3 regions of the Glutamicibacter sp. NPDC090743 genome follow, and region 2 is predicted to be linked to each of the others. Evidence: predicted binding sites of a transcription regulator. Region 2 holds the regulator's gene; each other region holds the start of a gene.
What was found. Region 2 encodes LexA, which represses DNA repair genes until DNA is damaged. Its sites were predicted from a motif close to TCGAACANNTGTTCGA; they were not measured.

Region 1: ACIQTS_RS09740 (DUF222 domain-containing protein) is a predicted target of LexA. The motif match lies at 1,084-1,099, and genes of this name have one in related genera.
Region 3: ACIQTS_RS17000 (LexA family protein) is a predicted target of LexA. The motif match lies at 1,076-1,091, and genes of this name have one in related genera.

What each region holds. Positions count from the first base shown of each region.
Region 1 is NZ_JBIVXE010000004.1:209,989-212,256, forward strand. Features, by position in the region: gene ACIQTS_RS09740 (DUF222 domain-containing protein) at 1-1,020, opposite strand, end outside; gene ACIQTS_RS09745 (biotin/lipoate A/B protein ligase family protein) at 1,192-2,247, shown strand.
Region 2 is NZ_JBIVXE010000003.1:43,400-45,667, reverse strand. Features, by position in the region: gene ACIQTS_RS06665 (glycoside hydrolase family 76 protein) at 1-549, shown strand, start outside; gene lexA (transcriptional repressor LexA) at 606-1,325, opposite strand; gene ACIQTS_RS06655 (LysM peptidoglycan-binding domain-containing protein) at 1,584-1,937, shown strand; gene ACIQTS_RS06650 (histidinol-phosphate transaminase) at 2,019-2,268, shown strand, end outside.
Region 3 is NZ_JBIVXE010000009.1:67,657-69,924, reverse strand. Features, by position in the region: gene ACIQTS_RS17005 (Y-family DNA polymerase) at 1-647, opposite strand, end outside; gene ACIQTS_RS17000 (LexA family protein) at 629-1,000, opposite strand; gene ACIQTS_RS16995 (protein kinase family protein) at 1,131-2,268, shown strand, end outside.

The DNA.
Region 1 (2,268 bases), on a different contig from region 2:
GCCTTCCAGGTCAGCCACGGTCCTTGTGGGATCCGCCAGCATTTCCACCGCGGGAATCGTGATGGATACCCGTGGCTTGAGGGGCGTGCCTTCCCGGTCCGGCCAGCCGTTGAGGATGATGTCTGCAAAGGCGTCCGCTTCTATTTGCTCCCGGGTACGGGGATCCTGCGGATCGTTATGCTGATCAGCTAGCCACTTCACGGAGTTCTTGATGGAATGAATCACTGCGGCACTGTTGTAGTACTTGAGGGTGGACATGCCATTTTCGTTATCCCACAGCGTGAGCTTGCGATTCTTTTCAGACTTCTTGTACCTTTGTTCGGCGGCCTCCGGGCACATCCTGTCATGGAACCGGCGTGCGCGTTGGTATATCGCGTCATCAGACGCGGTCTTCGCCATGGGCAACAGCACGCGTTGCATCTGCATGATTTGTTCGGGGAGCAAGTCCTGCGAATACTTCACGATGTCATGCGCTGCCTTGGGCGTGATCTCTCCGGCAGCCAGAGCCGTGAGAGTTTCCTTGCAGGCGTAGCGAAGACCCTTGGCATAGAACATCCGCTTGAATACCATGCGGGGGGTCTCACGCAGCGCGACAGCCGCTTCTGCGATGAAGTTGGAGTTGATGACCTGGTCACTGCCGCGGTCAACGCCATAGTATTGAGCACTTTTCCGAGCCTCGCGTTCCTCCTCCTCGGTAGCGGTCCCCGCGGTGGCGATCATATCGGCAAATGATTCACTGACTTGTTCTACTGAATCGGCCAGCAGCACAGATGTCATTGCATCGAGGGTGCTCTGAATGCGTTGGATCTTCTTCAGCCGTTCGAGGGCGTCGTCGGGGCCATTGAGCGGGCCCGCGTCGTAGAGCTCATCTGCCAATTGCTTCAGCGGACCATGGAACAGGTGATGTTCGAGATGGTCGCTGAATAACGAATCCTTGTGGGATTCTGTGCGAGTGCCAGCTGGGGGCAACGGTAGACGATGTTCATCATCGTCGTCATGGATGAAATCGGGTATAGCCATAGTTAATTATCCTGCCGGCAACAGACAGTTTGGCCCGGAAATCCGAGGAATGTGGAAGTATTCTCGAATATTTATTCGATTATTATCCGGCGTCGAATGTTGCCACTGCGAACCACCGAATCCGGGGGCGCGTGGATTCGACTAGTGGGCAGCCGGGGATAGAATGAAACCATGAAGCATCATGGTGAATACAAGGTAGTCGGTGGCAAATTAGTCGTTGTAGATCTGGATACTTCCGATGGCGTGATCACCGAAGTGTCATTGAATGGCGACTTCTTCCTGGAACCAGATGATGCACTCGATGACTTGAATGATGCGCTACGCGGTTTGCCAGCGGACGCCAGCCACAGCACCATACGCAATGCGGTAACCGACAATCTGCGTGAAGGCGCAGTGATGTTCGGTTTTGACGAAGACGCCATCGCGCGCGTCGTCCGCCGCGCGCTGGGACACGCCACCAAGTGGGAAGACCACGAGTGGGAAGTCTTGGGCCCGGAGATCATTCCAATCACCGAGCAAGTGGCGCTGGATGAGGTGCTGACCCGGCAAATCGCCAAGGGGACCCGCAAGCCGACCATCCGCTTCTGGGACTGGAGCGAAGGCGCCGTCGTGATCGGCTCCTTCCAGTCGCTGAAGAACGAAGTGGACATGGAGCAAGCCGAAAAGCACGGCATCCAGGTGGTTCGCCGCATTTCCGGAGGCGGCGCGATGTTCATGGAAGCTGGCAACTGCATTACCTACTCGCTCTACGCTCCTGAATCCCTGGTGGACGGCATGAGCTTTGCCGATTCCTACCCGTACCTGGACGCCTGGGTGATGGAAGCGCTGGAAAGCATCGGCCTGGAAGCGTACTACAAGCCGCTGAACGACATCGCGACCCCTGCCGGCAAGATCGGCGGCGCAGCGCAAAAGCGCCTGGCCAACGGTGCGATGCTGCACCACGTCACGATGAGCTACGACATCGACGCGGAGAAGATGACCCAGGTGCTGCGCATTGGCCGGGAGAAGATCTCCGACAAGGGCATCACCTCAGCGGTCAAGCGTGTGGATCCGCTGAAGTCGCAGACAAAGCTGGATCGCATGGAGATCATCAACGTCATGATGGACACCTTCGCCAAGCGCACCGGGGCCAAGCCGGCGCAGCTGGATGCCGAATCCCGTCTGGCGGCGAAGGAATTGGCCGAGGCCAAATTCGCTACCGCGCAGTGGACCGCGCGGGTTCCGTAGCGAGCCAAGATCCAAGGGCCT
Region 2 (2,268 bases):
AGAAAGCGGGATTTCAAGAACACGCCAGCCAACGCGCCGGCGGCACTGTTCTTTGCCCGTACCGGGGAGAAAGAGACCGCGCGAGAGCTTCTCCAGTGGCTGGAAAAGAGTCTGTTCAGCGTGGAGCGAGGACTGTATCTGGACGGACTTCGGTTGACCACGCAGGGACACGCCGTGGAACCAGCGGTCTACACCTATAACCAGGGCCTGGTGCTCGGGGCATTGCTTGAGCTTGGCGAGCCTGCTGATCTGGCTCACGCTAAAGTACTGATCGATGCCACCACGAAATCGCTGTCAACTGCTGCCGGGGTCCTCTCGTTCAACAGCGGGGGAGACGGCAACCTGTTCGCGGGGATACTCTGCCGATATCTGGCCCTCGCCGGTAATGATGTCCGCTTGGAAGCCCGGAGCCGGGAGCAGGCCAGGAGGCTGGTCATGGCAACGGCGCGCCATCTGGCTGACCAGGAACCACGCCGGCTTTCGGCGGCAATCCAACGCTGGATGATCTTCTCGGCGGCCGCTCAATTCGAGTTGAACGCCGGCCAATAGCGGGTTAAACGAGAATTGCGCTGGTGCCAAGCACCAGCGCAATGACCGTACGTATTCTAGAGCGAGCGCATCACCGAGACGACGCGTCCCATGATCGTTGCGGCATCACCCAAAATTGGTTCGTAGCGCGAGTTCTGCGGAAGCAGCCAGGTATGCCCGTCACGCTGCCGGAAAGTCTTTACCGTGGCTTCTTCATCGAGCAGGGCAGCTACGATGTCGCCGTTGTCCGCCGTCTGCTGGCGGCGGACAACTACCCAGTCGCCATCGCAAATCGCAGCGTCAACCATTGAATCGCCGGAAACCTTGAGCATGAACAGTTCGCCGTGGCCTACGAGCTGACGAGGCAACGAGAAAACATCTTCGACGGACTGTTCGGCAAGGATCGGACCGCCGGCAGCGATACGGCCAACCAGGGGAACCATGGTGGTGTCAGCGGAAGTGCTCAATTCAATGATCTTGGCGTCTTCGCTGGCATCTGGCTCGACCGGCTTCGAAACTTCGGCCTTCTCGGCGTCTTCGGCCAGCTGCAGAGGCAGCAGGATTTCCATTGCGCGCGGACGGCGTGGATCTCGACGGATATAGCCGAGCTTTTCCAGCTGGCTCAGCTGGTGGGTGACGCTCGAAAGGCTCTTGAGCCCCACTGCGTCACCAATCTCACGCATCGATGGTGGATAACCGTTCTTGCCGATTGACCGCTGGATCGTCTCCAGGATCTTCTTTTGGCGAATCGTCAGCGAACGTGCATTCGATCGGGGAGTGCGTTGTGAAGCTGACATGAGATTTTGCCTTCCCTAGCAATCATTCGAAAGTTCGTAAGCCCAAACTGTCGGCGCTAGATGGTGAGATGTTTTCATTGCTCGTCTACTTCGAAATCTTAGTAGATAAGCGAGCTTCTTTCAAAGATTTGTTCGAAAACTTCTGGACAAGTTCCGCAAACCTCTGTTAGAACAGATATACGAGGTTCGAACAAGTTTTCGAATCTACGCTTTCGAATACAAATTCGCATCACTTGAATTTCTTGAGGAGACAAAGTCATGGCAACCGTCGCACTTGACTCAAATCAGACCCAGGCACCACTGAAGATCCGCATCAACCGTCGCGGATGGGCCGTGCTTGTAGGTATGCCCATTTTCGCACTCACCATCGCCGCAGCTTTCTTCATCTCCATGTTTGCCTCTGACGCGCATGCCGCAGCCGATACTCCTGTTGGAGTCGGAACCGTTGATGTCACCGTTATTCCAGGAGATACGCTGTGGAGCCTGGCCAGGGATTACGCCACCGGTTACGACGTGACCTCGGCAGTGGGCCACATCGCCGAACTCAATGCCCTGACCAGCAGCGAAATCCAGGTTGGCGAAACCCTCTCGATTCCGGTCCTTGCCGGCTAGCTTCTCCAGCCTGCTTCGAGTTTGTTACCTGCTGCCGTAGCGGATTCACCGGCAGGCGCGCTGCGCACGTAGACTTGATGCGTGAATGACCGCAGTGAACTTTTGAGTCAGCTGCCCTTGCGTGAGAATCTCCGCGGGCTATCCCCTTATGGCGCACCACAAATCGACGTGCCCATTCAGCTGAATGTCAACGAGAACACCCATCCGTTGCCACCGACAGTCGTCGACGCCATTGCCCAAGAGGTGGCCAAGGCGGCGGCAACGTTGAACCGGTATCCGGACCGCGAGTTCACCGAGCTTCGCGAACTCCTAGCCGATTACCTCGGCCACT
Region 3 (2,268 bases), on a different contig from region 2:
CAGATCCCCAAGCCGCGCAGCCGTTTGGTCAGCCTGGGGCCGATGCCCCACACCTCAACTACCGGTAGACGCGCCAGCAGGTTCTCGGTGGTCTGTGCTGGGGCACGATCCCACACGCACACCCCGCCCAGTTCTTTGATGTGTTTGGCGGTCTTGTTCGCCATTTTCGCCAGCGTCTTGGACTTGGCGATCCCCACGCAGACGGGCAACCCGGTCAGCCGGAGCACCTCAGCCTTGATCTGCTCTCCCAGGGCTTGCAGCTCATCCAGGGTGCCGGACACGCCCAGGAACGCCTCGTCAATGGAATAGACCTCCACCCAAGCCGAAAAGCGGCCCAGCAGTTTCATCACGCGGGCTGACATTTCCCCGTACAGCTCGTAATTAGAGGACTTCGCAACCAGCCCGAGGCGGTCAGCGTCGGCCGCGAGCTTGAACCACGGCGCACCCATCTCAATGCCTAAGGTTTTGGCTTCGCTGCTGCGTGCGACCGCGCAGCCGTCGTTATTGGACAGCACGATCACCGGGCGGGCTTCGAGCTTCGGGTCAAAGACCCGTTCGCAGGAGACATAGAAGCTGTTCACATCAACGTGAGCGATGTATTCGCCCCGCTGTGACGGGTCGGGGGAGTCTAGAGGTGATGGAGGCATGTGGTGGCCACACCCCAAATCCTAAAATCCGATAGTTCCGCCACGCGCAGATCAGGGTAGTCCGGGTTTTCCGCTTTCAACACCACTCCGGCAGGGCCGGTAGAGAGACGTTTGACGGTCATCTCCCCGTCGATCACGGCAATCACCACGTGCCCATCGCGTGGCTGCACGGAGCGGTCCACGATCAGCTCATCCCCATCACTGATCCCTGCGCCCCGCATCGACTCACCAGACACCCGAACAATGAACGTCGAGACCTGATCCCGGAGCAGCATCTCGGAGAGATCAATCTTCGTATCGGAATAGTCCTGGGCTGGCGAAGGGTAGCCCGCCGGGACACGGTCCAGAGCCATAGCGACCACCCGTTGCGGCGGGGGCGCTAGCTCACAAACTTGTATTCGATCAATCTTCATTACATCACCTAATCTTAGTACATATATTCTAACTCTTGAGTGTAGGGGAGAACGTCGACAAGTAAGGGCCGTGCGTTACCGTATGCCGCTTATCGGATCGCTGTTTAGCCACTGGAATGTCGGCTCCCTCTGGCAAGCTTGGAGAACATCGACAAGAAATGGGGCGCTGGTGACCACGGAATCTATCAAGTTCATGCTGCAGGATATTGAGACAAAGTATGAGGAACGAGCTGACTCTCCAGAGTTCGTGCGTCTTTATAAAGGCTCCCGACGGGAGCATATGTTTGCCGTGCTTCATGAGGAGCTGAATCAGCATTTTGATGCGATCAACGGACGCGCAGAAACAACCGGTCATTACTGGGCTGATAACAGCAGAGCCATGCTCGATTTATTGAAGGACCTAAAGAATGACCTCTATACCCTAAAGCGTGCAGGAGTAGACATCACTTTGCATGCCGCATACCAGAACGCCATTGAGCGTTGCAGGCCTTGGCTCTCCTACAGTGGTGGCAGTGCTGTCCCGGAAGGTTTCGAACCGATCGAAATCATCAAGTATGAACCTGTTTTTACGGAGAATGCTTTGGTCGAACTTAAAAAACAGCAAGAGCCCATCGAGCCTAAGATGATCGGCAAAGGTTCCTACGCTCATGTCTACTCCTACGTCGATCCTGATTACGGCATCAAATTTGCCATTAAAAGGGCCAACCGAGATGCGGAAGAAAGAGACCTACTCCGTTTCCGCAAGGAATTCGACGTGATGAAGAACCTCAGCTTCCCCTACATTCTTGAGGTCTACAAGTACGACGAATCACGCAACGAATATCGAATGGAACATTGTGATGCAACGCTGCGTCAGTACATCTCCCAACGCAACAACAACTTGCATTTTTCAACCCGGAAACGGATAGCCCTGCAGTTCCTTTACGGTATGAGCTACATCCATAGCCAAAAACTATTGCATCGCGATATCAGCCTGCAAAATGTTCTGATGAAGGTGTACGAAAGCGGTGCAGTCTTGGTCAAGCTCTCGGACTTCGGCCTGGTCAAAGAGCAAGAATCCACCTTTACCCGTGCTCATACGGAAATGCGTGGGACCATCCTTGACCCGACCCTGGATAAATTTCGAGACTACAGTGTTCTGAACGAGATCTACGCAATTGGCCATGTTCTCTCCTTCATCTTCACTGGACGTCAATCGATAGCCATTG